Linked DNA regions of Methylotuvimicrobium sp. KM2. The protein of the gene in region 3 binds, or shares a complex with, the protein of the main gene of each other region. Links are inferred from orthologs where the notes say so. Each region holds a gene or a part of one and is shown on either strand. Other genes may lie near its edges.

Region 1 (7,725 bases), 630 kb from region 3 along the record:
TTTCTTCGGGACCGATGCCATCGAGCGGAGATAGGTGTCCATGCAACACAAAATAAACGCCCTTAAAAGTTGCTGCTTGCTCGACCGCCCAAACATCGGCCGGACTTTCAACAACGCAAACCATCGATGAATCGCGGGATTTATCGGCACACAGCCGACACAGCTTGTCCTCGGTCAAGGTTCTGCATTGTTCGCAATATGCGATTTTTTTGCTGGCCGATAATAACGTTTCAGCCAATCGTATAGCTCCATCCCTGTCTCGCTGTAACAAATAAAACGCCATTCGCTGCGCCGATTTAGGGCCGACACCGGGCAAGGCGCATAAATCCGAAATCAATTGCCCGAGCAATCCCTGCCTGATCATATCAGAACGGCATTTGAAAACCGGGAGGCATCGGAAAACCGGAAGTGAATGCGGACATTTTTTCTTCCTTCATTTTAGCAACTTTATGAACTGCATCATTAATTGCTGCCGCCACTAGATCTTCCAGCATATCCTTGTCGTCGCCGACCAACGAGTCATCGATGCTGACTTTTCTCACTTCCCGTTTACCGGTCATCACGACCGTTACCAGGCCACCGCCGGATTCGCCTTGTACTTGCATTAGCGCAAGTTCTTCCTGGGCTTTTTTCAATTCTTCCTGCACTTTTTGGGCTTGTTGCATTAATGAGCCTAGGGCATTTTTCATGTGTCTCTCCTGTCTTGTTGAGCGACCGGTTCTATCGTTCCGGGCAAAATTCTGGCGTCGAATCGTTCTTTAAGCGCATGTACCGTCTCGTCGTTTTCGATAGCCTCGACCGCCGAACGCTGCAAATCTTCTCGGTCTTTTTGTAATTGTACCGCCGGCGTATCGACTTCGGCTTTCTCGGTAATAATGTTGAGCTTGATCGGTTTGCCGCAAAAATCCTGCAGCGATTTTTGTAATTTCTCTACCGTTCGGGCGCCGCTTAATTGCTTATGCCCCGGGTCGAGCAGCAATGTACAGACTTTATCATCAATACTTTGCAACACACAATTATTCGCCAATTCGCGAGTCATTCCGCCGATCCTCATCGCGGCTATCATGTCGGCCCATTGGCTTGTATCCGGTCCGGACGGACCGGGCTCAAAAGCGTCCGTGGGTTTTATAGCGTGTTCGGCACCCTTGAGCAATGGAACGGATTTATTTGTAGGTTTTTTTGCCGGCTCGCTGTATGCCGGTTGCGGGACCGATGTAGTTGACGTCTGCAACGAGGAAGGCTTAAAGGCAAGCATTCTCAGCATGACCATTTCAAAACCGCTTTTAGGATCGGGAGCTAAATCCAAATCGCGCCGGCCGATCAATGCAATTTGATAATAAAGCTGAATATCCTCGGGGCTGAAAAGTTTAGCCAACTCGACAATCATATCCGCATCGAACTCGTGTTCGATAGAGTCGGGCACCGCTTGATAAAGCGCGATCCTATGCAGCGCTTGCAAAATTTGTTGCAATACATCGCCGAAGTCGGGAGTCAAATCGGCCATTTCGCCGATCACTTTAAGCATGTCCTGCGCATTGGCAGCAGCCAAGGCGGTCAGCAAATCGTTGACGGGATGTTGAGCAATGGTTCCAAGCATCAAACACACATCGTCGAGACCAACCTTGCCATTGCCATAAACAATCGCTTGGTCGAGCAAACTCAAACCGTCGCGCATACTCCCGTCGGCCGCGCGTGCCAGCAATCTGAGTGCCGCCGATTCCGATTCGATGCCTTCTTGCTGAAGAATAAATTCCATTTGCTTGAAGACTTGCTCCGGCAGCATTCTTTTCAAGTTGAACTGCAGGCAGCGGGATAGCACGGTCACCGGAATTTTATGCGGATCGGTAGTCGCCAGCAAAAACTTGACGTGCGGCGGGGGCTCTTCGAGCGTCTTCAATAAGGCGTTAAAGCTATGCCCCGACAGCATATGGACTTCATCGATCAAATAGACTTTGTAACGACCGCTATTCGGCGCATATTGCGCATTTTCGAGCAAATCTCGGGTATCTTCGACTTTGGTTCGGGAAGCGGCATCGACTTCGATTAAATCCAGAAAGCGGCCCTGGTCGAGTTGAATGCAGACATTACATTCGCCGCAAGGATTATGACCTTGAAGGTTTTCGCAGTTGATGGCCTTGGCGAGAATTCGAGCTATCGTGGTTTTACCCACGCCGCGCGTACCGGTGAATAAATAGGCATGATGTAGACGATCATGTTGCAATGCATTGATCAGCGATTTGACAACATGTTCTTGACCAACAATTTCGGAGAAATTATGAGGCCGCCATTTTCTGGCGAGAACCTGGTAAGTCATTACAGACTCGGAGAGAAGGTTACTTTAAGATTGGGCGGTAACCTTGCCAGCCGCATCCCGGCACACGAATCCGCTGCTACCGTTGCTCCCTTCCGGGCCTGGCGGGGTTTACAGCGTATCGTTGCGGGAGGACCGACACGGTTACCATAATTACTTAACAGCCTGATTGGCTGAGAACGGGCATTATCCTTGAATCATTCGTTTAATTCAACCGTAAATTTGAATTTATTTTACTTTGCTAAACTAAATCCAATGTACTTGTCTCGCCACCCTATCCCTTCATTAGGGCAAACGCATTAAACCACTATAGAAAATCAGATAGTTAAAATATTCCTTTTTCTTGGTTAACTATAGGATTTAAATAACGCTTTGTGTCGCTATCGCGACGCTTATGTGTAGTCGGTTCGCGGACCGACAACCGCGATACTGCTGCGAAACCCATCCCTGGGTTTCGCCCCGCGGGCCAGCTAAAGCTGTTCAAAATCGCTCCAGGCGATTTTGTCTTTGCTTGTCCAAAGAAAAGTATCCAAAAGACCAATCCGCCGGGAGCGGATTGGGACGCCAAAGGCGCACGAAGTGCGAGCGCCCGGATGGCGCGAGTCAGCAGACACCCGGAGGCCGCTGCATCCTGCGCGCTGACGATTTTGCCGAGGGTTTTCGGAAGGGCTATCCTTAGCCCTCCGAAAACGAGCGGCATCCCTGCCGCTCCCCTAACGGGCTATTCTCGGCAAAATCGCCAGTGCTCGGCGCGGCCTAACGGGGCCCGGGGAGGGGTACCATAAGTTAAACTGAATTGACTAAGCGTTCTAAGCAACAAGATAACATATTGATATATTAATTATTTTAATGCGTTTACCCTGATCCCTTCATCACATTCAATTATCGAAAAAGCATTATCGCCGAGAAGGTTAATGATTCAACCTTAGCGGTCTTTCAACAATTGCTCGATCAACTTCCTTTGTAAATCGATAATTTCATCTTTGGCCGCAATGGTTTTATCTTTTTCCAGCAACAATTCGTTCAGTAATTTTTCTTTTTCATTCATTTCGGGAACAGCATATTCTTTCCAATCGACCGGCTCACCCTCAACTGTCGAGGCAGGCGGTTCTTTTTTTAAAAAACCCGTAATATCGACCGGATTTTTATCCCAATTCATTTGCGGCTCTTTTTTAAGTCTCGAGTAAATCCCGCCGCTCCATTCCGGTTTATTGCCATTTTCAGTTAATTCATTAGGAAATGATAATTTAGGTTCGTTCATGGATACATCCCCGGAGAAACTTTAATTTAGCCAAAAAACTATAGAAATAGTTTAAAGAAGTTTAGCTAACAGTATAAATTATTAACTGAAAACCTCATATAAATTTTACGGCAAATAAACCCTCCAGCGCATGCCGCCCAAACTTTGGCTTTTATCGCCCAACAATTGCCCTCCCAACAAATCGATGATTTCATTAACCACCGCCATGCCTATCCCGTGCCCATCGGTATTTTGGTCGGCCCGGACGCCTCGTTTAAAAATATCGTTTAGATGATCTACAGGAATTCCCGGGCCGTCGTCTTCGATTTGCAATAAAAACGAAAAGCCGTCTTGTTTGATTTGATTTTTATTCAAAATACTAACCCTGACTTTTTTATCGCACCATTTACAAGCATTGTCGATTAAATTACCGGCGATCTCATAAAAATCCCCTTGTTCGCAATAAATCTTAAATTTATCAGGCTTTTTGATCTCAAAAACAATTGGCTTATCCGCATGTACTTTTTTCATTGACGCTATAATCTTATCAACTCCCATAGCAGCATCCATTGTGCCGGTTATCTTCTTTTCGCCCTTAGCCGCTGCCCGTTGCAGTTGATATTCCACGATTTCATCCATACGAGAAATCTGATCGTGTACAGTCTTTTTATCCAACACCGGCGAATCAATACTCCCCCTTAAAATAGCCAGCGGGGTCTTTAAGCTATGAGCCAAATCGGCCAACGTATTGCGATAACGTTCTAAATGTGCCCGCTCGCTGCTAATCAACGCATTAAGATTTCCAGCCAATCCTCGCAATTCAGTAGCATAACTACCGTCAAGAAGAGACTTTTCTCCTCGTTCGATCGACTCCAGGTCTCTTACGATCAAACGAAGCGGACTCAAGCCCCAGCGCAGGACTAAAAATTGAATCAAAATTAAAATCAAGCCCATCGCCAGCAACCAAGAACCTAATGCCGTTTTAAATCGATCGACTTGCTTAGCGACAAACATACTTTCCTCGGCTACGCTGAAAATATATTTTTGCTCCTTGCCTCGGTGATTTTCCCAAATCACTTTGTAATGCAATACATAACGACCCTGTTCGTCGAGCAAAAATACAAATTGACCAGAATCCATGTCCGGTGCTGAAGAGGCGGTCAAACCGATTGCCGAAGGGGAAAACCACACGACATCCGCATCGACCGGCTGTATCCAAGCATAAAGGCCGGACCCTGGATTCGAGAAGCGCGGCTCTCGTAACTCTTTGGGCATCTTGATTCGTCCGGCTCGAGTCAGCTCAGCAGCCGACAACAACGAGTAAACTTGAATTTTTAAGTTTTCCCGGAGCGTTTGCTCGGCGCTTTCTCGATAGCCTTGCTCCAAGACGATGGCAACCAATATAAAAAACGAGGCTAAGACGACGCCGGCGGAAACCAATAAACGAAAACTGAGCGATTTAGAATTCAAAGCAGACCACAGTAGCAAGTGACAGAAAGAAAGGTTTTATCCTAAGCATTGAATTAACTCATTGTTTTTCATGACCTTCATGGTAAAACGCATTTTGTAAGTTTTATTCTGACTATCAGGAAGCTGGAAGTTTCACCTCTGATCAAGAAAATAGTCGTTCGGGGCATATTATTTCCTGATTAGCAAGTTTCTTCAGCTAAAGCCCAAAGATCAGCATATCCCTAGCAGGTCGGGGTTCGCAAGACATGCGCGTCAAGCTAAAAACGGCCAACCCACATCACGCTCTTTCCCAAGCTCCAGCTTGGGAAAGACACACCGGAAGCTCCCCCTTCGGCTGCGCTCAGGGCAAGAGCTTCCTGAGACCGACACAACCTCCGCGCATTTTCAATCACCCCCGACTCGCTCGCTCGTTAAATCTTTCTTGATTATCGGGAAGCTAGAGCTTCCTGAACAGGTTACCCAAGCTGGAGCTTGGGTAACAGCATATTTTAGTTTTTGCGACTACGACTAACCCCAGCTCGGACACTTGGCTTCGGCAAGCTGAAGCATCTTGCTAATCAGGTATTATTTTGTATTTTGAGAAATCATTATCGACCCTATTCTCACTCTAAAGTCACATTCACAGATACTACCCTATACCTCTGTACACATGACTTGTTCCGATTGCCGACCACAGAGAAAGTAAAAATTAATCCATCGAATTGCATGAAGAAATCATAACTCGTACCTTATATTGTCATTCGCCGGTATAATCGAAACAAATTAATCCAAGCATCCAAGCCGATCGCAAGCCCTCCTAAACGCGAGAGCTATTACATAGGCAAATCTTATGCCGGCGATTAATTAAGGAATCAGGCAAAAGTGGCACATATTATTATTTTATCCGAAGCTCCAAATCAAGCCGAACGCTGGGCGAGCATCCTCAGTAAGGAACATAAAATCAAAATTTTGCATGATCTGAACAAAGTTTCTGAAAATACCGCTCACGCGGCTATCAACTTGGTCGTTATCGATGCGGAACTTCTCGATTCCAGTTTTTCCACGTTAGTTTCACTAGCGCAACTAAACCTTAAAGTGCTTGTCATAGGCCAAAATTGGTCCGACGACAATCAAATCGAAGCCTTGGCTTCCGGATGTTCCGGTTATTGCGAAATGGATACCGTCGACCAATTACTCCTGAAAGCTGCGAACCACCTATTGACAGGGGATATCTGGATACAAAGACATTTAATCCCTCGTTTAATCAATGCACTGTCAGAGTTAAGCGGAGACATAAGAAAAAATCGACATCACCGGCAGGATGTTGAAAATAAATTAACCCTGCTTTCTAAACGCGAATTAGATGTAGCCGAGCTTATCAAAACCGGCGAAAGCAACAAAGCAATCGCAGCCAAGCTCAACATATCCGAAAGAACGGTCAAAGCCCATTTAACCTCTATTTTCAATAAATTAGAAATACCGGACCGGCTACATCTAGCATTACTTCTAAAAGAAATAAGTTCGCCATAATAAACCGTAAAACCGCATAAGAAACTAGCCTTGCCTACTCATTGGCGTGGATATCGACGGTAAGAAATCATCACCGAGCAGAATCCTAAATTCGATAGTTTAACCATGAAGCACATGAAGTTCATGGAGCATTTCAAGAGAATACCTAAACATTCACGCTAACCTCTTGGGTGAGCGAAAGTTCCATACAAACGCATAACAAATTATTGAATTTACTCCTTATTCTTCATAATCTTCATGGTGAAATGCTTTTTGTAGAATAATAATAGCCTCTTTTAAAACTAAACTGTTTAGTTTAGTATTGTCCGATAAATCTATTCTTGAGCCTAATTATGTCATCGGAACCCTGTGAGCCTAAACGAGAAGCGATCATCGAAGGCGCGACCCGCATGTTTTTAAAACATGGCTTTCATCAAGTCAGCATGGACAAAATCGCCAAAGAAGCGCCGGTTTCTAAAGCGACTCTATATCAACATTTCGATAATAAAAACGCGCTTTTTTCCGCGGTCATTTTTGAATTGTGCCGATCCTTACTGGACACCATGGCCGAAATCACACCCGATTCGAACGACATCAAAAAAAATCTTCGTGAAATCGCCCAAGCATTTATCGATTTGATTTTTACCGAGGAGGCCCTGGCAATCTACCGGCTCGTAATCGCCGAATGCCGAGACTTTCCTGAACTTGGGCAAGTCGTATACGACAGCGCGCCTAAAATAGCACTAACTCAATTGGAGCATTATCTCCATAATTTGAAAACTAGCGGGCACATTGATATTCCCGATATTGAATTTGCGGCCGATGCATTTTTCAGCCTGCTCAAAGGCGATTTGCATTTTCAATGCTTGCTCGGCATCAGTGCACCACCCTCTCCCGAACAAAAGCGCCTCTTGGTCGACCAAGTTATTGCGCTTTACCTGCGAGGTGTTTTGAATGCGACCGATTAGCATTAAACAATACAGTGTATTGTTGGCAATATTGCCGGTTTTTTGCGTTCAAGCAGAAACACTAGAAGAAGCTTTCGAGCAGGCATTGAACCAAAACCACCTAATTAAATCGGCCAAGGCCGATACCGAGGCATCCGAACAACAACTGTACTCGGCCCAAAATCAACGCCTACCCTCGCTCAACATCAAAGGGGGCTATACTCAATTGAGCGAAACCCCCGCCGCGAAAACCGAGATTGAAGGCCAAG
Region 2 (7,697 bases), 2.4 Mb from region 3 along the record:
CATAATCGGTTTTCGCCTGATCATGACGCACTTCAGTCAATGCGATATCCCATAAGGCCGACCTAACTAATCCAGCAACACGCAATTTGAACGCCCGGCTTTGCGATTGCCGGCTGTCATCGGCACGTTGAGCAATATTTTGTTCGGCATCGCGTTGCCCGAAGTTCCACAAGGGCACACTTACCACTGCATCGAGAATATGCAAGGTACCGCTGGTCGCTTCCAAAAAAAACAAATCCGCAGTAGCAGGCCCTGCTATCCAACTTTGCCCGCGCTCAGCAAGCGCTTTCGCTTCATCTTCCAACGCTTTGAGCCATGCGGCATCAGGATAATGTTCGGCAGTGGTATCGATCAAACCGGCCAAAGTCATGGTCGGCTCGACTTCAATTGGATCGAAATGATCGACGATCATTTCGCTGTCTGCCCATACGCCGAATGACGACAGCAGGCAGCAACACAGCAAAGCGCCTGTTAAAGGCTTGAGGGGAATCATATTGAGCTCCGCAATATGCGGCAGCAGGGCCGCAACTGAAACAACGAGTCGGATACTCAGCGAATCCGACGATCTATAAACTGTTTACAGTTGCACAGGCGGCGCGCGTGGCGCTTGAGGAGAGGAGGACGTCCGGCCGGAAAGCACATTCGGCGGTGGAGAAAACGCGACTTCGAAACCGAGACATTCATCCGGTTCGGGAAACACTAAAGCAACGAACACTACGGCAAAAGGAAGCCAATCGGATAGCAGCGTCGTTTCGGTTTCAATGCCCTGATCCAAATCGATCACGGACGAGTCGAATAACGCCAATACATCATCGTCGTCGTTCGCTACGTTGAATTGCTCAAAGCCGGGCATATGCAAGCCGTCCGACAACTCGTCCACCATCGGATGCGCATGCACCAACGGCGCGATCGATTGCAGGATCACGAGAAAAATGACTAAGGCTTTTGTGAAGGGCGTCGACATGGGGCTTATGCTATGTCAAATAGTGATTGGTGGCAATAAAAAACAAGCGTGTCTCAATCAATTCAGTTCGTTCCTCACCGAATCCTAGCGAGTTTGGAAACGCTTCGATATCGCGGTCACTTAGGATCGCTCTACCTCAGCAGAGCCCGCAGGAGCGCGTTTTGTTAGGCTGGAGCATGTAAAATATGCTCAACGACTTGAGTCGGTAATGAGATCCGATCGAATAATGAAGCAGGGTATAAATAATCTTCGCCTGACTCATCAATCACCCTTATTTGTTGATGCTTTTCAGCATCGGAGTCATTTAGCACTTCGTAGAGTTTGCGCGTTTCAAGCGAAACTTCATAGCCGCGATTATTGATGCAAATTGCAAATTCGTGTTTATTCATGGCTGTGTGTCAATATAACGCTTAATTTTAAATTCTCGTTTGCCGATACCCGAAGCCTCATACCAGTGAATTTCAGCTTCGCGAAGCGATCCATCTTGTAAACGAACGGTTGCAAAACCTTTGCGCTTACGCCAATTGCCTTGCCTATAAATTTTGCGAAGCCTTGGTAGCTCTCTAATCGCCAAACCACGAGCAAACGTTTCCGGATGTTTTATGTTTCCAATAATTTCAAAATCCATTTGTGGATTGTAACGTAATCAACGGAAACATGCTCAAAGGGTCAGTGAGTAGCTCTGATGTGACGCAGTGGAATCCGGAATAATCAAAGCCGTGTTTGCCCCGGATTCCGTAAGCTCCATCTGCCGGGCTACTCACTAACTTTTGATCTGATATCTGTTTTGACCGATTATCCGTTTTCATAACGCCCCTTTAAGAAGGGATGCATCAGTACAACCAGACAAGCCATAAGGCTTGCCTGGTTTTTCAAGGTAGCACTAAAAATTTAGGTAAAAATAGAAACTGCCGAATTTTTTCATTATTTATGTCACTAGTTTTTCACTAATTTGGCACACTTTTCAATTTTTGTGGCACCCGACAAAAAACACCTACACATCCAAATTCGTAACATCCAAAGCATTCTTGACGATGAAATCCCTGCGCGGTTCGACGATGTCGCCCATTAGCGTTGTGAAGATTTCGTCGGCGGCGATTGCGTCTTCGATGCGGACTTGCAGCATGCGGCGGCTGTTGGCGTCGAGCGTAGTTTCCCAGAGTTGTTCCGGGTTCATTTCGCCCAATCCTTTGTAGCGCTGGATGTGCTGACCTTTTTTGACTTCTTTCATCATCCACTCGAACGCTTGTTTAAAACTTTCGACCGGCTGCTGGCGTTCGCCCATCCGGATATTAGACTGCTCGCCGAACATGCCGGCGGTACCTTCGGCGTATTGCGCGATTTTCTGATAATCCTTGCTGTCGAAGAATGCCGCTTGCAGTATGAAGGTTTTGGTATTGCCGTGATGGCGCTTGTCGACCGTTAGCGTGTAATCACCAGCCGAGCGGTAATCGAGTTCCATCTTAAATACCATTTTGCTTTGCGGATTGTAGAGGCGTTCAGCCAATTGGCTAACCCATGCTGCCAATCGTTCCTTGTCTTGTTTGATTTCGTCACTCACGCGCTCCATATAGACTAATTGCTCGAGAAACACGTCATCGTAGCGGCTGGTCAAGCGATTAATGATGGCTAGCACCTCGGTGTATTCCTTCGCCAATTTCTCCAAGCCTTGGCCTTGTATCGGCGGTGCACTGTCATCGGTATGCAGTGCTGCTTTGTCGAGGGCTAGTTGTATCAAGTAATCGTTCAATTGCGCATCGTCTTTGACGTAATGTTCCTGCTTGCCCTTCTTGACCTTGTACAGCGGCGGTTGGGCAATATAGATATAGCCCTTTTCGATGATTTCCGGCAATTGCCGGTAGAAGAACGTCAACAGCAAGGTGCGTATGTGCGATCCGTCGACATCGGCATCGGTCATGATAATAATGCGGTGATAACGGAGTTTGTCGAGATTGTATTCGTCCTTGCCGATACCGCAACCAAGCGCGGTGATCAGTGTGCCGACTTCTTCGGACGAGATCATTTTGTCGAATCGCGCTTTTTCGACGTTCAAGATTTTACCTTTTAGCGGCAATATCGCTTGCGTGCGACGATCGCGGCCTTGTTTCGCCGAACCGCCCGCCGAGTCACCCTCCACGATGAACAATTCGGATAGGGCCGGATCTTTTTCCTGACAATCGGCTAGTTTTCCGGGTAATCCGGCAATATCCAATGTGGTTTTGCGACGCGTCATTTCCCGCGCTTTTCGGGCGGCTTCACGGGCTCGGGCCGCATCGATGATTTTATTGACGATAGCTTTGGCGATTTGCGGTTTTTCCAATAAAAATTCCTGCAGTTTTTCATTCATCGTTGATTCGACCAAAGGCTTCACTTCCGATGAAACTAATTTGTCTTTGGTCTGCGAGGAAAACTTAGGGTCGGGGACTTTGACTGAAAGCACTGCCGTTAACCCTTCCCTTGCATCGTCGCCGGTCGTCGAGACTTTTTCTTTTTTCGCTAAACCGTTATTTTCGATGTATTGATTGATAGTACGGGTTAACGCCCCTCTAAATCCGGCTAAATGCGTGCCGCCGTCCCGTTGCGGAATATTGTTGGTATAACAAAAAATATTTTCCTGATATGAGTCGTTCCACTGCATCGCGACTTCGACGGTTACACCCTCTTTTTCGGCGCTAAAGTGAAACACATCGGGAAATAACGGCGTTTTATTTTTATTTAAATGTTCCACGAAAGCGCTGATGCCGCCTTCGAATTCGTAGACGTCTTGTTTATTGGTGCGTTCGTCTTCCAGACAAATTCTGACTCCGGAATTTAAAAACGATAATTCTCTGAGTCTTTTCGCCAAGATATCGTAGTGGAACTCGACATCGCCGAAGGTCTGATCGCTCGGTTTAAAATTAATTTTGGTTCCGCTACCCTCGGTCGGCCCGATTTCCGCCAATGGTGCTTGCGGTTCACCCATGAGATATTGTTGTTTATAGAGTTTTCCGTTTTTCCTGATTTCCAGATTCAACTCCTCAGACAAAGCGTTTACCACAGAAACACCGACTCCGTGTAATCCGCCCGAGACCTTGTAGGCGTTGTCGTCGAATTTGCCGCCGGCATGCAACACAGTCATGATGACTTCCGCAGCGGATCGCCCTTCTTCTTGATGAATATCGACGGGAATTCCTCTTCCGTCGTCAGACACCGTAACCGAACCATCATTATGAATGATAACCTTAACCTCTTTGCAGTACCCGGCTAAGGCTTCATCAATCGAGTTGTCAACCACTTCAAAAACCATATGATGTAACCCTGTTCCGTCATCGGTATCCCCAATATACATGCCCGGTCTTTTTCTGACCGCATCTAAACCTTTTAGTACCTGAATATTGGAACTGTCGTACTGCTTATTATTTTCGCTCATGTGTGTTTACTACCTTCTCAATGTGCCAATGTTTCACGTGAAACATTACGCTTGTTTAATTTCACCATGTTCCACGTGGAACATTTTATAGTTTTTAAGTTTACTTAAATCACCATACTCAGACATCTCAGTGGCCGTCATAAAAACCTGAACATTCATTGTTTGTAAATATTCTATTAACAGAGATCTTTTAGTCGTATCCAATTCAGCAGTGAAATCATCAATTAAAACACAGACATTATTACTCTGATGGGTCGACAACAATTGTACTTGCGCAAGTTTTAAACATATGACTAACAATTTTAATTGTCCGCGTGATACAAAGTCCTTGGCGAGTCGATTATTAACGGAGACAGTTAAGTCAGCACGATGCGGACCACTATGCGTCATTTTATAGCGCAGATCACGATCGAGATCATCATCCAAGGATTGGATAAAGCCTTTACCGCTATCCCAACCGGATAAATAATCGAATTGAACAGTTTCAGCACCTAAAAATCGACGGACAAAATCTTGAAAAACGGGCTCAAGCCTTTGTAAATAGGTTCGTCTATATTGATCGACTATTGTACCGTAATTAACCAATTCATTATTCCAGACTTGGATGGAGTGCGTTTGCTTTTGTTTGATTAAAGCATTACGTTGATTCAATGCGGTTTTGTATTGTCGCCAAGCCAAGAGGAATTGTTCGTTTTCATTGAAAGTCCCCCAATCGATAAATTCTCTTCTGATTTGAGGGCCGGTATCCAATAGACGATAAGATTTAGGTTCAATCAATTGAATAGGCAAGGCATAAGCAAGCAAATACCGAGGTTGATTAGGTAATTGCTGAATTCGGATTTCAGAAACCTTCCCATCGAATTGTACGCCTAGTTGGCAACTGCTGCGCCCGCCCTGTTGCAGCACTTTGCCCGATACGATCAAGTCATTTCGATCAAAGTTTACGACTTGTTTGATATGCGTGGTTCGAAAAGAACGTGCGCGGCCAAGAATAAATATGGCTTCAAGAAAAGAGCTCTTACCGCTGGCATTAGCTCCGTAAATTAAATTGAGTCCAGGCGATGGTTGTAGACTGGCTTGCCGAATATTTCTAACATTAAAAATGTCGAGCTTTTGTAAACTCATCGGTTATTAGTTGCTAGTCAAAAAAAGCACCCGGTTAACACCGGTTAGATGAACAAGCTCGGTTTTTTGTCGCTTCCACATTTGATAATGACTGCGATTTAGAAATTTCAGGAAGTTAGTGAACAGTTAGCCATAAAAAAGCATGCCGAAGCAATAACTGATTCAGTTGATTTAAAAGGCTTCATTTATCCGTTGAAAAAGTTCCCCAAAATTGCATAAAGCAAAGATCATAGACGCATCGGCATCACGATGAATCGATAAGCTCTTGTTTCCGGTTCGTCAATGATGCAGCAACTGGAATTACGTGCAATGGTCAACTCGGTAATTTCCGAATCGATATTGGAAATCGCATCGAGCACATATTGCACGTTAAACGCAATCGAAAGCGGTTCGCCAACATAATCGGTGACAATTTCTTCTTCGGCTTCTTCATGTTCAGGGTTGTGCGCACTAATTTTCAGCGAATCCGAAGAAAGGTCGAAAGTTACGCCTTTGTATTTTTCATTGGATAAAATCGCCACTCGAGTTAATGCATCTTTTAATAACTGGCGTTGAATATGAATCGGCGTTAGAAAATCTTGATGGAAGACACGGTTAAAATCGGGGTATTTGGCATCGACCAATTTAGCTGAAAAGATCGTATTATTGATCGTAACCCTTATGTTATTACTAGAAAATTCAACCAAAAGTTCAATTTCAGGATCATCCAATAAACGCACCAATTCCATAACGCCTTTTCTTGGCAGGATGATACGCGCTTCATATCCGGCTGGATTTTCTAAGTTGTCTTCGAAAACCGATAAACGATGTCCATCGGATGCGACGAGTTTGATACGCGAATTGGAAATGTTGAGCAATAAACCGTTGAGATAATAGCGTACATCCTGAGACGCCATACAAAAAACGGTCTTTTCGAGCGCTTTTTTAAAAAGTCCGGCATTGATGGTAAACCGATGATCTAACACGGATTCTGAAAATTCCGGATAATTTTCGGCAGGCAGTGTACTTAAAATAAAGCGGCTACGCCCGGAAAGCACCTTAACTTTGTCGTCGGCGACTTCCAATTTGATATCGGCACCGGTCGGTAGCAAGCGGCAGATGTCGAGAAACTTTCGGGCGGGTAAAGTAATTTCGGCAAAAGTCGTATTTTCTATTGCAATTTCGGTAACAATTTGAACTTCAAGATCGGTACCGGTCATTAACAGGCTGTCTTGACGAAAAACCATCAACACATTCGACAAAATCGGCATGGTTTGTCTTTTTTCAATCACACTGACAATTTGCTGCAATGGAACCAATAGCCGTTCTCTATTAATAATATATTTCATATAAGATATTTATTTATATTTACTATTAGTCTATAAAAAAAACGTGATAAGTCGTTTAATATCTTATATATCAATAACTTATCTTGTAAGAAACCGGAGTTTAAGGCTGTGGATAAGCGCTTGATAAAAAGAGGATAACTCGCCTTCTCTGTTAATGACTGCAGTTATCCACAAGTTAAACACCGTTAATGCGACAATGTTCTCAACAGGTTTAAATAATCTTCCTCAAGTTTTACATCCGAGTCGCGCAAGGAGGCAATGCGTTTACAAGCATTAATAACCGTGGTGTGATCGCGTCCACCGAATGCTTCGCCGATTTCCGGAAAACTGTGCGAAGTCAATTCACGAGCTAGACACATAGCAATTTGCCTTGGTCGGGTAATGGATTGCCGCCGATTTTTCGACGATAAATCCGCAACCCTAATCTTAAAATATTCAGCTACGGTTTTTTGTATGTTATCGATATTGACGAGCTTATCTTGTAAGGAAATCAGATCGTGCAATGCTTCTTTGGTAAATTCAGTGGTGATTTCGCGTCCGGTAAATTGTGCATTGGCAATGACTCGTCGTAATGCACCTTCGAGATCTCGTACATTCGAAGGAATCCTTTTACCGATGAAAAAAGCGACTTCCTGAGGTAGATCGACACCCGCCATCATTGCTTTTTTCATTAAAATAGCGGCACGGGTTTCAAGGTCCGGCGGTTCGATTGCAACCGGTAATCCCCAGCCGAAGCGCGATTTCAAACGGTCTTCCAAACCGACGATTTCTTTCGGGTATTTATCGCAGGTTAAAACGACCTGGTGCTTTTTTTCCAACAACGTGTTGAAGGTATGGAAAAACTCTTCTTGAGAGCGTTCCTTGCCGGCAA
Region 3 (7,776 bases):
TGTTAAGCGACGGTGCCGGTGTTGTTGTCCTGGAAGAGCTGGAACATGCTAAAGCACGCGGTGCGAAAATCTATGCCGAATTGGTGGGTTACGGCATGAGCGGAGACGCTTATCACATGACTTCACCTTCGCCAGGCGGAGAAGGCGCCGCTCGATGCATGAAAAATGCATTACGCGATGCCGGTTTGAATCCTGAAGACGTCGACTATATCAATGCGCATGGTACTTCCACGCCAGCCGGCGATCTCGGTGAAACACAGGCGATGAAATCCGCGTTAGGCGACCATGCCTATAAAGTTGCAATTAGTTCAACCAAATCGATGATAGGTCATCTATTGGGGGCTGCGGGCGGCATCGAAGCGGTACTGACGGCATTAAGTCTCAAAAATCAAATAGCGCCGCCAACTATTAACTTGGATAACCAAGACCCCGAATGCGATTTGGACTATGTTCCGAATGTTGCTCGGGATATGTCGATGAATGTCGCTTTATCGAATTCTTTCGGCTTCGGCGGAACTAACGGCACGTTGATTTTTAAACGATTCGAATAATTAGTTCGATGACATAGGTAAGTCTCCGATGTTTTTAATCAATGGTGCGATGGGTTGCACCATCGATGTTTCGGATCGCGGATTCCAATATGGCGATGGTTTATTTGAAACGATTGAAATCAAGCAAGGCAGACTGGTTTTTTTCGAAAGACATATTCGCCGCCTAAACGAAGGTTGCCGGCGTTTACAGATCCCTTTAGAAGATACCGGCAATTTAGTCGCGGAAGCTGAGTGTGCTGCTAGAGACGTCGATCGAGGCGTGTTAAAAATTATCCTGACGCGCGGAACGGGCGGACGAGGTTATCGGCAACCGGACAGCATCAAACCGACTCGTGTTATTAGCGTTTATCCATTTCCTGATTATCCTGAAAATTATACCCGCAATGGCATTACTGCCAGGCTTTGTTCTACCCGTTTAGGCCTAAACCCGGCGCTTGCCGGCATTAAACATCTTAATCGCCTCGAACAGATTTTAGCTCGCGCCGAATGGAAAGATCCGGGCATTCAAGAAGGTTTAATGCTCGATGCCGATGGCAACGTTATAGAAGGAACGATGACTAATTTGTTTTATGTCATTAACCGGCAACTCCATACCTCCGAGATTCTTCGCTCCGGCGTAGCCGGCATTATGCGCGAAATTATCTTGGAACTCGCTGAATCAAATGCGTTAGTCTTGTCGAAACGTTATTTCGGTATCGACGAATTGTTAAACGCTGATGAAATATTTGTTTGTAATTCAATCATCGGTTTATGGCCAGTCACCCAAATTGGTTCCAAGCCATTTGCTGTCGGCCCTGTAACCCGCGAAATAACGGACTGGCTCGAACAGTACAAAAATGAATGGCTCCAAGCATGCTGAATAAACTCGTGGGTATCTCGATCGTATTAACCAGCTTTTTACTCGGCTGGCTATGGATCGATTATCAACACTTCGTAGCTACGCCTTTAGTTGACAAGCCGGTTTATATTGAAATCAGCAAAGGCGATTCGTTCGTCCGCATTACTGAAAAACTTCAGGAACAAGAATTAGCGGTTAAACCGCTATGGTTAAAAATACTAGCTCTGCAAACACAATCCGCCGGTCGTTTGAAAGCCGGAGATTATGAAATCGCTCAAGGCGCTACCGCTTTTGATATTCTTTCGTTATTCGCATCCGGAAAAAGCAGACAATATGCCATCACCTTTCCGGAAGGGTGGAATTTCAATCAGTTTCTTGAGCAAATAAATAGCCACCCTTACATTCAAAAAACACTAAATAAATCGGATAGCGAATCCTTACTCAGTTATTTGAATTCCGATTACGGTCATCCCGAAGGTCTTTTTTTTCCCGACACGTATTTCTTTGATAAAAACACGACCGATCTTGCCTTATTAAAAAGGGCTCATGATCGCATGCTGAGTATCTTGGACCAAGAGTGGCGGCAAAAGCAGGATAACCTTCCGTTTGAGTCTCCTTATCAAGCATTGATACTGGCGTCGATTGTCGAAAAAGAAACGAGCGTTCCCGAGGAGCGTCAAATAATTGCCGGTGTGTTTATTCGCAGGCTTGAAAAAGGCATGTTACTGCAAACCGATCCAACCGTTATTTACGGTATGGGCGAGGATTATCAAGGCAATATTCGCAAGAAAGACCTTTTGACGCATACTCCCTACAACACCTATGTCATTAACGGATTACCGCCGACGCCGATCGCGATGCCCGGACAAGCCTCGATACATGCGGTTCTTCATCCTGAGGCAGGAGAGAGCCTTTATTTTGTTTCCAAGGGGGATGGCACGCATGCTTTTTCCGCTAATCTTGCCGAGCATAACCAAGCCGTGACCACTTATCAATTGAAACAATGATGATTAAAGGAAAATTCATAACGCTTGAAGGTGGGGAAGGGGTCGGCAAAACCACCAATATGAGTTTTTTAAAAGACTATCTAAGCTTGCACGGAATTCCGGTGATTCTTACTCGAGAGCCCGGAGGCACTCCCCTCGCGGAACATATTCGAAACTTACTATTACAACAGTCATCCGACGAAGTCATCACCGATCAAGCGGAATTGTTATTAATGTTCGCTGCACGCGCTCAACATCTCAAACAAGTGATCGAGCCGGCCTTACATGCCGGCTCTTGGGTAATATGCGACCGCTTTACCGATGCGACCTACGCCTATCAGGGCGGAGGGCGCAATATGAGTGCTCAAGCGATTCAGTGGCTGGAAAATTTCGTTCAAGGTAATCTTCGACCCGATTTGACCTTTTTATTCGATGCACCGGTCGAAATAGGGCTCAAGCGCGCTCGTCATCGCAGTTCGCTGGATCGCATCGAATCCGAAACCTTGGTTTTTTTCGAACAAGTAAGGCGCGCTTATTTATTGCAGGCTAAATTGGAACCGGAACGTATTAAAGTTATTAAATCCGACCAACCCCTTATCGATGTACAAAGCGAAATAACACGTTTTTTACACCCGTTTGTTTTTAATGACCATCACTCCTGATCTATTGCCTTGGCAGGAAGCGGATTGGCAGCATCTTGTCCGTTACATTACCGGTCAACGCATACCTCAAGCCTTATTGTTTGCCGGAAATAAAGGCATAGGCAAAAGCCGATTGGCGGAGCGTTTCGCGCATTCCTTGCTTTGTTCCGAAACAGACGCTGACGGATTGCCTTGCGGCCAATGCCATAGCTGTCAGTTAGTCAATGCACAAACGCACCCTGACTATATCAGAGTGAATCCGGAAGAACCCGGCAAGACTATTAAAATCGATCAAATCAGAAAGATCCTTTCGGTGTTATCATTAAAACCGCAATATGAGGCAAATCGTGTCGTCATAGTTGAACCGGCCGATCAATTAAATATCTCAGCGGTTAATGCTTTTTTGAAATTTCTTGAAGAACCGACCGAGCGAACCGTACTGCTACTTATCACGGATAAACCTAGCCGACTCCCGGCCACTTTGATCAGTCGATGTCAAAAGGTCTATTTTTCGAGGCCCGCTCCGGAACGAGTTAAACAGTGGTTGTTAGATCAAGGAATAAAAAAAGATAGTGACTTATTGTTAAGCGTATCTAAAGGATCGCCCTTGTTGGCCTTGGATTATGCGAACAACAATACCCTTGAATTACGTCGAAAATGTTTTAATCAATGGCTCGATATCGCTGCTTTGCGCACTCATCCGTATGTTGTCTCGGAACAATGGATTAAACTGGAGCCTAGCCTCTTATTGACTTGGATAACGGGATGGATTACGGATTTAATTAAATGTTGTTTTCAATTACCTGCCGAAAAACTAATTAATCGTGATTTATTTGAAGACTTGAACAAATCCGCGCAAACTTTAGAATTATCTCATTTGTATAGCGTCTATGATCTTATGCTTATCAGTCGAAACCGCATCGATACACAGCTCAATAAACAATTATTATTCGAAGAGCTATTAATCGAGTGGGCGCGGCTTAACGAAAAATAGGAAAAAGCATGTCCGAATCATCATCACCCAGACAAGGAATATTATCCTTGTCGATAAAAGATAAAAACGCACTCTATGCCGCCTATATGCCTTTTATTACCAATGGCGGATTGTTTATTCCGACAAATCGCGAATACGAAATGGGGCAGGAGGTTTTTATGTTGTTGAATTTAATGGAAGAAACAGAGCGATTGCCGATTGCAGGTAAAATTATTTGGAAAACACCTGCCGGTTCGGAAGGGTATCGTACTACCGGTATCGGTGTTCAGTTCAGCGATCAGGATGGCGGTATGGCACGTAATAAAATAGAGACCTATTTAGCCGGCGCTCTGGAATCGGATCGAGCCACCCATACAATGTAACGGTTTGGTTTTTCGGGCCTCACGCACCAATTCCTTCAACTAAACTCAATCTTTATACCTGTGTTATCCCATGCTAATCGACTCTCACTGCCATTTAGATCGTATCGATCTTTCTCCTTATCAAGATGATTTTTCTTGCTTCATGCAAGAAACCTCGAAACATCAAATCGAACACATGCTGTGTATCAGCATCGATCTTGAAGCTTATCCATCGATGTGCGAATTGGTCGCTCCTTATCCTCAGATCTCCTTGACGGTCGGCGTGCATCCTAATTCGCATGACGGAAAGGAGCCGACAACTGATGAATTGATCACACTCGGCCAAGCCGAAAAAGTCATCGGCATCGGTGAAACCGGATTGGATTATTTTAGAAGTGAAGGGGACTTATCTTGGCAACACCAGCGATTTAGACGACATATCGCGGCGGCGAAAAGTTTAAATAAACCTTTAATCGTCCATACGCGAGAAGCCCGAGAAGACACTTTACGCATTTTGAAAGAAGAAGGTGCCGATTCGGTCGGCGGTATTATCCATTGTTTTACCGAAGACTGGGAATTTGCGCTTCGTGCGCTCGAGTTGAATTTTTATATTTCCTTTTCAGGGATTGTAACGTTCAATAATGCTAAAGCAATACAAGAAGTGGCGCAAAAAATTCCGGCGGATAGATATTTGATTGAAACCGACTCGCCCTACCTAGCTCCGGTTCCTTTTCGCGGACGACCTAATTATCCGATTTATGTTCGACATGTGGCTGAATTTATAGCTAAATTAAGAAATACCTCGTTGGAGGTCATCGCGGACCAGAGTAAAGATAACTTTGTACGCTTATTTAATTTAGAATGCCTATGAAATTCAATACTTTTCAAGATTTTTGAGCTGAAACCACTAAAACGTTGATACAGGCATAAAAAGAATCATCCGTTGCGGCGCGTTGTAAGTCGGTTCGCCAATAGTTCAGCTCTTGTTCCGTAATCGCATGATTGGCCAAGGCTTGATCTTCGACAATCTGCTGGACCGATAATGAATAGAAAAGGTTTATATCGGTTGCAATAATCGGAAAGACTTCGACTTCAATATGACTGAAACCGCATTTTTTGAATTGCCTGTATAGGCTTCTGCCTGAGTAACCATTGTTCATCATATGCGACATACGATAATGAGAAAGAGTACGCTCGACTCCGGGAAGTTGGGTATCGATCGACAAGCTAGCCCAGTCTGTTTCCACAACAACAACGTATCCTTTGTCTTTAGTCACTCTTTTTATTTCCAAAAGTGTTTGTTCCGGCTGTTTGAGGTGCATGAATAATCGCTCGCTTCGACAACTATCGAATAACCCACTCCTGAAAGGTAACTTTTCGGCACTACCTTGTATTAAATTAGCCTGCTGAATTGTAGAAAGTTGTCTACAATTCTGGATAGCGCTTTTTAACATCTCATGATCATGATCATACCCGAAGACTTCACCGTCTTTCCCAACCATTTTCGATAGTTCGGCAACATCTACCCCAGGCCCGCATCCGATGTCGGCTATTATATTTCCGTTGGAAATATTCATTTTTTTATAACTGTGATGCTTAATCGGTAAAAAAATATCTGCCGCTTTTTGCAGATATTCCGAGCTGACTTCTCCGTGAAAAACTTTCATAGTTGACCTAACATGGGTTCTAGATAAATAAATGCTTTGAACTATGCTTAGAGTCTAGTCAATATTTTAGGATATGAGAAGGAAGAAGGATACAAATGAAAGATACAATGACTCTATGCGAACACTATCAAAATTATTTTTATACGGTTAAGGCGAATACTCAAGATTTACTAGAGCAAGCTTATCACGTTAGATACCAGGTTTATTGTGAAGAATTAAAAAAATTATCGCCGAATTCTGAAAACGCATTTCAAGAATCAGATGAATGGGATGACGATGCCGTTCATGGTGTTTTATTTTATAAAAGAGATAAAAAACCTATTGGAAATATTCGTATCATCACATTAAAAGATGACACGGAGAAAAAGTTACCGATTGAGTTGTATTATAAAAAAGAATTTGACTTTAGAGGCTCTGGTATAACTTCACTAAAAGAAGGTAAGACAGGCGAAGTATCCAGAATGGCTCTGATCTCTCGTTTTAGAAGAAGACCATCCGACAAAGACTATTCGATGAATAACAATATGCGTGAAAATGATCACGAAAACAGACGGTTTTCCACTAATTACCTACCGATGAGCTTAACTTTCTCTTCTATCTCACTTATGCTGGAACACGCACTCGATTATGGCATTGCATTAATGGAGCCTCGTTTAGCTAGATTATTAGTGCGCTTTGGCGTTGAATTAAAACAGATTGGGCAACCCATAGACCATTTTGGCATACGTGCACCTTTTATTATTTTTCCTAAAAAAACTTATCAAAACTTAATGCCGGAATATCGACTCCTATTTGACATTATCAGTTCGGAACTAAAAGATTCTCATTGACAACATGCCATCTGTCAAAAAACAAAAACAGCCGTCTCTTAGTCTGGTTTGGAAAACAATACTCGCTGTCGGTTTTGCAACAGCACTAGCATCCGGTGCCATTGTTTTGTTCGGACAGTTTTCATTGAATCAGAATTACCAGCAAGAAAGGTCTCGTGTTCATCGCTTTTATCGACAAGCCTTTCAAGGTATTTTGGAAGGCATCAAGAACGACAGGGTCGATATCGGTTGGTTGATTCCGGCATTTATCGATGACAAAACCAGCCCCCAAAACGCATTGGAGGTCATTGACCATTTTATCGATAACAACTGGTTTAAAATTGAAGTCGAATCGGATATTGAATCGGCATTTCTGTTTAGTTCCGATGAAAAGTTGATTGGTTCTTGGGGGAACACGCTATATCATGGGCAGCTTTCAGAATGGTTGGATTATGTGATTACCCATGAATCACCGTTCGACAAAATTTTATGCGAGGAGCGCTGCGTTCATTTTCATGCTACGCCGTTTTTACATCACGGAAGTTTTATCGGCGTATTCATTTTTGGTATCGATCTTGCCGATACTGTTTTAAAGATGAGAGACTTGACCGGTTCCGGGATTAGTATCTTAACGTTACCTCATGAATTCACAAATCCAAAAAAAGAATTACTTTCTATTCCGCCATGGCAAGCAAATATAGTGGCTTTAACGGATTCAGAACGCAATATCGGATTACTTAACGCTTTTAGTCGGCAATATCCTGATGGAATACCCGATTATCCGAAGATATTTAAGTTTGAGAATAGGACCTATGAGATCATTCCTTTTCCGTTTAATGGAAACAACAATACAGTACTTTTGATTATTGAAGATATTAGTAGGGGCTTGGACGAAATCAAAAATGCGACTGCTCTCTATGCCATTAATGGATTGCTTAGTTTATTGTTG
Region 4 (7,732 bases), 1.7 Mb from region 3 along the record:
GCGTGTATTCGCCTTCGCCGGAGGATTCCCAAAGCACGCCCTCTTCATGAGAAGCACCGGCTTTACGAGTTTTCAACGTGACTTTGTCCGCGACGATGAACGACGAATAAAAGCCGACGCCGAATTGGCCGATTAGCTCGCTGTCTTTGGCTTGGTCGCCGGTCAATGATTCGAAGAATTGTTTGGTGCCGGATTTGGCTATCGTGCCGATGTGTTCTTGAACTTCTTGACGGCTCATGCCGATGCCGTTGTCGATGACGGTGATCGTGCGTTTATCCTTGTCGAATTCTAGCCGAATTTTCAATTCGCTGTCGCCTTCGTAGAGTCCGTCGTTGGATAAGGCTTCAAAACGCAGTTTGTCGGCGGCGTCGGAGGCGTTGGAGATGAGTTCGCGTAAAAATATTTCCTTGTTGCTGTACAAGGAATGAATCATCAGGTGTAGCAAGTGTTTGACTTCGGTTTCAAAGCCTAAGGTTTCTTTTTTTGCTTCAACGGTCATGCTTGAGTGTCCTCTTATCGATTCAAAAGAAATTTGCATTCGATGTGGGGGCGCTTTGATTATTTTCAAGTCATGAGCTAGACACTTTAGAAACTATGGTTAAAATTGCTTTCATGAATCTAAATCTAAAGTCCAAAAAATTTCTGATCGTCGAAGATCTGGCCAATATGCGTAAAGCGATACGCGAATTGCTGTATACGCTCGATGTGCAGCATATCGTCGAAGCTGCCAATGGTCTAAATGCGATTGCTGCGATGAAAAGGGAGCGTTTCGATGTCGTGTTGTGCGATTACAACTTAGGCGAGGGGAAGAACGGACAGCAAGTATTAGAAGAAGCCAGGTTTCGTAAATTGTTACCTTACAGCTCCACCTTTATTATGGTAACGGCGGAACAAAATCAAAGTATGGTCTTGGGGGCTATGGAAAGTAAGCCTGACGAGTATTTGACTAAGCCTTTTAACGGTCAGCAATTACTGATGCGGCTGGAAAGAAATCAAACTAAAAAAGAGTTTTTCGCCGATATAGAACAGGCAATCGAGGCCGATAATTATAGTCTGGCGATCCAGTATTGCGATAGCAAGCTCCAAGAAGGCAACCGGAAAATGCATTTGCATTTGCAGAAAATTCGTGCCGAATTGGCTGTTAATACCGGCGATTTTAAAAAAGCGGAAAGTATTTACCGCGAAGTGTTGGCCGCGCGAGAGCTTAATTGGGCGCGTCTGGGGTTGGGAATTATCGCTTATTTGCAAGGCGACTACGAATCGGCCGTTGAAGTTTTTCAAAACTTAATCGACAGTCAGCCGATGATGTTGGAGGCTTATGACTGGTTAGCCAAAGCTCATGAAGCGAGCGGCGATTATCTAACCGCGCAAGCCGCGTTAGATAAGGCGACCAAGATTTCACCGCAGGCTATTTTGCGGCATAAGAAATTAGCGGCTTTAGCCGATAAAACGGGGCATTTGGAAATCGCCGAAAAGGCTTATTTATCGGCGGTCAATTTAGGCAAAAACTCCGTTCACAAGTCATCCGGGGATTTTTCCGGGTTGGCCAAAGTTTATTCGAAGACCAATAATAGCGCTGCAGCGCTGAATACGCTGAAAGACATGCGCAAACAGTATATCAATGATCCGGAGGCAGAACTTCGAGCGGCGGCATTGGAGACCGAAGTCTACCAGCAAATCGGCGATGAAGAAATGTCGGAGCAGGCTTATCGGACAGCACAGGCGTTGTGCGAAAAGTTGGGCGATAAAATTCCGAATGATTTGCGCATGGATGTCGTTAAGGCGCATTATTTAAAAGGAAATAATGAATCGGCGAAAGCGATACTGGATCAATTGATCAAGAATAATATCGATGACGAACATTTTATCGGCAACGTCAAGACTATGTTGGGTAGTATCGTTAGCGAGCATCATGCGGATGCATTGATTGCACCGATCAAGCAGGCCCTGATCGAAATCAATAACAAAGGAGTGGATTTGTTCAAGCGAGGGAAGCTATTGGAAGCGATGCGGGTTTTTGAAGAAGCGGCCGAGATTATGCCCGAAAACAAAACGATCATGATCAATATGATCAAGATTTTGATTTATGATTTGAAAAAGTCGGGATTTAATCAACACAAATTTGCAAGGGCTCAGGACTTGATCAAAAAAGCCGCTAAATATGGCGTTAATCCGGATAAAATCGGGAATATGTTGATGCAATTGGAAAAAATGTCTGCCGTGAACGAATCCAAGGTCTAATGTCTATATCCCCTATCAATAATTTTTCGACGATTTTGGCAGCATCGATTCATGACATCAAAAATTCCTTGTCGACTGCCCGCGAATTAATTGCACAATTAGCTAAGCTTGACGGTGTTGCAGAGACTCCCGAATTTCGACAGTTGGAGTTTGAAGCAAGCCGCATGAATAGCAGTCTGATGCAATTGTTGGTATTGTACAAAATCGATTCGTCGCTGTTTTGTCCGGTGATCGATGAGTACCAAGTCAAAGATATTCTCGACGATGTGGCGGCTCAACAGAGGGGCGTGCTGGCTTTGGGCGGGATAGGCTTGATCGTCGAATGTGCCGACGACCTGTATTGTTATTGCGATAGCGGATTAATTAATACCGTACTGATTTCGATCATTAATAACGCCCAGCGTTATTGCCGCAAAACCATTGTGTTATCGGCTTATCAATCCGGCGATTCGGTTTGTTTCCAGGTCGAGGACGACGGCGAGGGTTATCCAGCGGAATTGATAGCGGATTTATCGCATCCGGTTGTGAATGGACCGGGTAATACCGGCCTTGGATTGTTTTTCGCGACAACGATTGCCGAGTTGCATGGCAATGGAACGAAAAACGGTATCGTGCGAATCGATAACGATAGTCGTTTTGAGGGGGCTCGGTTTAGATTGTTTCTGCCATGACTTCGGCGCCTCCGATCAGTAGGCAGATTTGAGTTAGTGTATCCCAAGCATTGCCCTTGGAAGCCCCTTTGATTCGCCGGTCCGCTTCCGTACTCATCAGCAGGGCTTTATTCAATTGCGCTAATTTAAGGCGTTGTTCGGCGCCGAGAACCAGTCCTTTCCGGTTTTCCCAGACTCGAGCGTTTCTGAGCGCCTGATCTTTAGAAAAGCCTTCATATCGGGCGGTTTTGACCGATATCAGCAAACGGATGTCCCGGGTCAATGCCCATAACACAACCGGTTCCGCAGTACCTTCCGACTTCAAGCCTTGCAACATTTTCAGTATGCGTCCGGTTTTTCCGGCCAGCATCACATCGCAAAGATTAAAGACATCGTAACGCGAGCTATCCGCGACGGCCGACTCGATATCGTGTCGGCTTAGTTGTTTGGGGCCGTACAGCACAAAAAGCTTTTCGATTTCCTGTGCGGCAGCCAGCAAATTGCCCTCGACCCGACCGGCCAATAGGCGCAACCCCTCTCGATCGCCGGATAATCCCTTAGTCGCCATTCGTTTTTGCAGCCAGTTGATGAGATCTTGCCCTGAAGGCGGCCATATTTGGATGATGACGCCGGCCTTATCCAAGGCTTGAGCCCATTTTGATTTTAACGAAGCGCTGTCGAGCTTGCCGGATGTGATGAGCAGCAATGTGTCCTCGGGCAGGCGTGAGCAATATTCGGTCAATGCCTTTGAGCCTTCCGCGCCGGGCTTGCCGGAGGGTAGCCGTAAATCGATGATTTTTTTATCGGCAAAAATACTGAATGAATCGGCGGATTCGCCGAGCGAAGCCCATTCAAAATGAGCGTCGACGGTCAATACTTCGCGATTTTCGAATCCGGCTTTTCTCGCGGCGCGCCGGACGGCATCGGCGGCTTCGCCCAATTGCAACGGTTCGTCGCCTGCAATCAAATAGACCGGCGCCAAATTTTTGTTCAGCGCCGCTTCGAGTTGTTCCGCTTTTAAACGCAAGGCTTAGGGACGAGCATGAAATAATTTCGACAAATTTTGGAAGGGGGCTTGGTGGCTCGGTTGACAGGTGTTGGCGTGAATGCAGATTTTGCTCCTGCAAAATCTGCATTCACGCCATCCCTGGCGTTCAGATAGCCGTCTTTAAGGACGTATTCACGGCGTCCTGTCAAGCGAGTCACTAAACCGCCACAAAGCTTAATGCTTATGGAAGTTATTTTGTGCATATTCCTTAATATTTGTGAAGTTGGGTTCGTGTGCGGTCGAGAATTGATCGTACCGCTTGTTTGTACATTTCGTTAATAATTACTTGTTCCTCGTTGGCTTGAGCAATGACCGCTTCCTGGTCGTTGTAATATTCCCGGATAATTTCGACCGATTGATTGCGAGCCAGAACGGCGCCTTGATTATCCAAAAGTTCGTATTCCAATTTGTAATTTAATTCGAACTCGTTTGCTTTGCCGATGGAGCTTAGCGACAAAACGCGCCTATCCAGTTTTTCATTCAACGTATTGATCACCAACTCGGCTTGGCCGATCGAATCGACGATCCGCACGGGAGATGATCTCAATGTCCGAGTAAAGTGGTCGCGCAGACTGCCCGAAGCTCCCTGCAGATAAACCTTGTTGATATCGTCGGGGAGGTCGACGGTTCCTTGTAGTCGGTATCCGCAGGCGCCTAACGCCAATGTCAGTAAAATTAGCAGGGCTATTTTCAATCTCATGCGCGACCTCGTTTCATACGACGATATTGACTAATTTATTCGGTACGACAATGACTTTTTTGACTGGTTTATCTTCGATAAAGCGTTTGACATTATCATCGCCGAGAGCAATGGCTTCGATTTGCTCCTTCGAAGCGTCGGCGGCCACTGAAATTTTGCTGCGCAGCTTACCATTGACCTGAACGACAATGTCGAGCGTGTCGAGCCGCATCGCGCTCGAATCGGCTTTGGGCCATTTGGTATCCAGAAGACTGCCGCTTTGTCCCAAATGTTCCCAAAGCCGCTGACAGATATGTGGAACGATAGGCGACAGCATCAGTACGATCGCGCTGAGCGCTTCTTGCCGTATAGCCTTGGCGTTGTTCGAGTCGGCGGTAAATTTTGCAATGGCGTTTAAAAGTTCCATGTTCGCCGCGATCGCGGTATTGAAGGTATGCCGCCTGCCCAGGTCGTCGGTGACTTTTTCGATGGTTTGATGCAGTTGCCGGCGAAGGTTTTTTTCATCGTCGGTCATTGCATTGCGGTCGAGTCCAGGCGTCGGTAGATCGTTTTGAACATGCTGATGGACTTGTTTCCAAAGCCGGCGCAGAAAACGGAACGCGCCTTCGACGCCGCTGTCGGACCATTCCAGCGATTGTTCGGGCGGCGATGCAAACATGATGAACAAGCGCACCGTGTCGGCGCCGTATTGATCGATCAAGGCCTGCGGGTCGACCGTGTTGCCTTTCGATTTCGACATCTTGCTGCCGTCTTTCAGCACCATGCCTTGCGTCAGCAAGTTCTTGAACGGCTCGTCAGGGGCCGGCATGCCCTCGTCGCGCATCAATTTGGTAAAAAAACGGGCGTACAGGAGATGTAGTATCGCGTGTTCGATCCCGCCGATGTATTGATCGACCGGCAGCCAGTATTTCGCGGCTTCGTCGACCATTGAGTCCGCTTTGGGACTCGCGAAACGCGCGAAATACCATGACGATTCCATGAAGGTATCGAAGGTGTCGGTTTCGCGCCGGGCCGGTTTGCCGCATTTCGGGCAATCGACATGCGAAAAGGTTGGATGCGCGACCAATGGCGATTGCGAACCGTCGAGCACGACGTCGCGCGGCAATGTTACCGGCAGTTGGTCTTCAGGGACTGGTACCGTGCCGCAGTCGTCGCAATAGATAATCGGAACCGGCGCGCCCCAATAGCGTTGTCTCGAAACGCCCCAGTCGCGTAGTCTGAAATTGGTCTTGCGCGTGCCGCGGTTTTCTTTTTCGAGTTTTTCGGCGATCGCGATGAAAGCTTGCTCGGAGGTCAAGTCGTTGAATTCACTCGAATTGCGCAGTATCCCTTTGTCGGTAAAGGCTTGTTCGGCGCAGCTGTCGTCGGAATCGTCGAGCGAATGAATGACCTGCTTGATAGCAATGCCGTATTTATGCGCGAATTCGAAATCGCGTTGGTCGTGCGCAGGCACCGCCATGACCGCGCCGGTACCGTAACCCATCAACACGAAATTCGCGATCCATACCGGCACTTGTTCGCCGCTGATCGGATGCACGGCCTTGATGCCGGAATCGATGCCTTTTTTCTCCATGGTTTCCATCGCCGCTTCAGAGGTTTCCATGATTTTGCACTCCTCGACAAAGCGCGCGATTTCGGCATTGTTTTCGGCGGCTTTAAGAGCCAAGGGATGTTCGGCGGCAACGGCCAAGTAAGTCACACCCATTAACGTATCGGGGCGGGTCGTATAGATTCTGAGCGCTTCGTTTTCGCCGGGGACCGCAAAATCCATTTCGACGCCTTCGGAGCGACCGATCCAGTTGGATTGCATCGTTCTGACCTGTTCCGGCCAGCCGTCCAGGCTTTCTAGGGCCTCTAACAATTCATCGGCATAGGCGGTGATTTTTAAGAACCACTGCGAAATTTCTTTGCGCTCGACCGGTGTGTCGCAACGCCAGCAGCAGCCGTCGATAACCTGTTCGTTGGCGAGCACGGTCAGGTCGTTCGGACACCAATTGACCGGTGCGGTTTTTTTGTAAACCAAGCCTTTTTCGAATAGCTTCAAGAAAAACCATTGCTCCCAGCGGTAATAATCGGGATCGCAAGTCGCCAGTTCTCGGTTCCAGTCGTAACCGAAACCGAGACGTTTCAACTGGTCGCGCATGTATTCGATGTTTTCATAGGTCCAGTCGGCCGGGTGAACGCCGTGCTGCATCGCGGCATTTTCGGCCGGCAAACCGAAAGCATCCCAGCCCATCGGTTGTAGGACGTTCTTGCCTTGCATGCGCTGAAATCGACTGATCACATCGCCTATCGTATAATTCCGAACATGGCCCATATGCAGTTTGCCGCTGGGGTAGGGGAACATCGATAGGCAGTAATATTTTTCGCGATTCGAATCTTCATGGGCAGCAAAGGCGTTGGTGTCTTCCCAGGATTGTTGAATCGCTTGCTCGATTTCTAACGGCTTATAACTTTCTTCCATCCTTCTCATCTTTTCCGGTCAAATATATTAGAATACAGTACACTTGTTTAAATCTAAAGCCTCATTTTAAGGAGTTCATCGTATGAGTGACAATAAATTAATTAAAGCCTATAACAATTTGATGGAACACCTTTATGAGGTGATGGACGACGGTATACATTCTTTGGCTCATGCGCTCGAACAAGCTAAGGAAAAGACCAGCGAACTCGGTGGTTTGACGCAGGAAGAAATTAATAAAGTATCCGACTACGTCAAGCGCGATGTCGTGCATGCGGCGCATTCGCGTAATGAAAGTGAGGATGATGACGATTTATCCGAATGGCTGAAATTCGATATCGATTTACTCGAAAATTTCGCGCTGGAGGAATTTATGAGTTTGGCCGATAAAACTAGCGTCGAATTAGCCAAATTCAGGGCCATTGCCGAAGTCAATACCTATCATAGCGGTGAAATCGCCAGTCCCGGCACCTTTGTTTGCGATCAATGCAATAAGGAAATTTCGTTTAAAACGATCAGCGAGATTCCGAAATGTCCGGCCTGCGGAGCCGATACTTTCGTTCGGTGTTGATATTATCCTGTCAAACCTTATAATGCCGACTTTAACTATTTGATTTTATGGAGCATAGCAT

What was found.
Region 1: the proteins of WJM45_RS10265 (region 3) and dnaX are in contact, whole or in part, in a cryo-EM structure (PDB 8GIZ), measured with the Escherichia coli proteins. The link is inferred for Methylotuvimicrobium sp. KM2 from one-to-one orthologs.
Region 2: the proteins of WJM45_RS10265 (region 3) and dnaN are in contact, whole or in part, in a cryo-EM structure (PDB 8GIZ), measured with the Escherichia coli proteins. The link is inferred for Methylotuvimicrobium sp. KM2 from one-to-one orthologs.
Region 4: the proteins of WJM45_RS10265 (region 3) and holA are in contact, whole or in part, in a cryo-EM structure (PDB 8GIZ), measured with the Escherichia coli proteins. The link is inferred for Methylotuvimicrobium sp. KM2 from one-to-one orthologs.

The regions. Positions count from the first base shown.
Region 1 is NZ_CP150634.1:1,785,205-1,792,929, reverse strand. Bases 1-2,949 are described here. They hold dnaX (DNA polymerase III subunit gamma/tau), read right to left. Parts: upstream 2,315-2,949; coding sequence 686-2,314; downstream 1-685. Other genes in these bases: WJM45_RS07640 (YbaB/EbfC family nucleoid-associated protein), read right to left, coding at 366-689; recR (recombination mediator RecR), read right to left, coding at 1-364. In the rest of the region: WJM45_RS07625 (hypothetical protein), read right to left, coding at 3,237-3,572; WJM45_RS07620 (ATP-binding protein), read right to left, coding at 3,678-5,021; WJM45_RS07615 (response regulator transcription factor), read left to right, coding at 5,883-6,530; WJM45_RS07610 (TetR/AcrR family transcriptional regulator), read left to right, coding at 6,863-7,477; WJM45_RS07605 (TolC family protein), read left to right, coding at 7,464-7,725. UniProt on the Escherichia coli protein: Part of the beta sliding clamp loading complex, which hydrolyzes ATP to load the beta clamp onto primed DNA to form the DNA replication pre-initiation complex.
Region 2 is NZ_CP150634.1:632-8,328, reverse strand. What follows is about bases 4,777-7,697. They hold dnaN (DNA polymerase III subunit beta), read right to left. Parts: upstream 6,827-7,697; coding sequence 5,726-6,826; downstream 4,777-5,725. Other genes in these bases: dnaA (chromosomal replication initiator protein DnaA), read right to left, coding at 7,012-7,697; recF (DNA replication/repair protein RecF), read right to left, coding at 4,777-5,498. In the rest of the region: WJM45_RS00040 (TolC family protein), read right to left, coding at 1-493; WJM45_RS00035 (hypothetical protein), read right to left, coding at 578-964; WJM45_RS00030 (hypothetical protein), read right to left, coding at 1,129-1,353; WJM45_RS00025 (hypothetical protein), read right to left, coding at 1,350-1,592; gyrB (DNA topoisomerase (ATP-hydrolyzing) subunit B), read right to left, coding at 1,959-4,373; more of recF, read right to left, coding at 4,419-4,776. UniProt on the Escherichia coli protein: Confers DNA tethering and processivity to DNA polymerases and other proteins. Acts as a clamp, forming a ring around DNA (a reaction catalyzed by the clamp-loading complex) which diffuses in an ATP-independent manner freely and bidirectionally along dsDNA.
Region 3 is NZ_CP150634.1:2,418,913-2,426,688, forward strand. The notes cover bases 2,016-5,015. They hold WJM45_RS10265 (DNA polymerase III subunit delta'), read left to right. Parts: upstream 2,016-3,020; coding sequence 3,021-4,010; downstream 4,011-5,015. Other genes in these bases: mltG (endolytic transglycosylase MltG), read left to right, coding at 2,016-2,396; tmk (dTMP kinase), read left to right, coding at 2,396-3,037; WJM45_RS10270 (PilZ domain-containing protein), read left to right, coding at 4,019-4,372; WJM45_RS10275 (TatD family hydrolase), read left to right, coding at 4,443-5,015. In the rest of the region: fabF (beta-ketoacyl-ACP synthase II), read left to right, coding at 1-551; pabC (aminodeoxychorismate lyase), read left to right, coding at 580-1,410; more of mltG, read left to right, coding at 1,404-2,015; more of WJM45_RS10275, read left to right, coding at 5,016-5,222; WJM45_RS10280 (methyltransferase domain-containing protein), read right to left, coding at 5,236-6,018; WJM45_RS10285 (PEP-CTERM/exosortase system-associated acyltransferase), read left to right, coding at 6,114-6,848; WJM45_RS10290 (EAL domain-containing protein), read left to right, coding at 6,853-7,776. UniProt on the Escherichia coli protein: Part of the beta sliding clamp loading complex, which hydrolyzes ATP to load the beta clamp onto primed DNA to form the DNA replication pre-initiation complex.
Region 4 is NZ_CP150634.1:4,156,330-4,164,061, reverse strand. What follows is about bases 1,906-4,861. They hold holA (DNA polymerase III subunit delta), read right to left. Parts: upstream 3,919-4,861; coding sequence 2,893-3,918; downstream 1,906-2,892. Other genes in these bases: leuS (leucine--tRNA ligase), read right to left, coding at 4,653-4,861; lptE (LPS assembly lipoprotein LptE), read right to left, coding at 4,148-4,639; WJM45_RS17535 (HAMP domain-containing sensor histidine kinase), read left to right, coding at 2,241-2,912; WJM45_RS17540 (response regulator), read left to right, coding at 1,906-2,241. In the rest of the region: molecular chaperone HtpG, read right to left, coding at 1-499; more of WJM45_RS17540, read left to right, coding at 613-1,905; more of leuS, read right to left, coding at 4,862-7,103; WJM45_RS17515 (zinc ribbon-containing protein), read left to right, coding at 7,186-7,671; WJM45_RS17510 (ParA family protein), read left to right, coding at 7,731-7,732. UniProt on the Escherichia coli protein: Part of the beta sliding clamp loading complex, which hydrolyzes ATP to load the beta clamp onto primed DNA to form the DNA replication pre-initiation complex.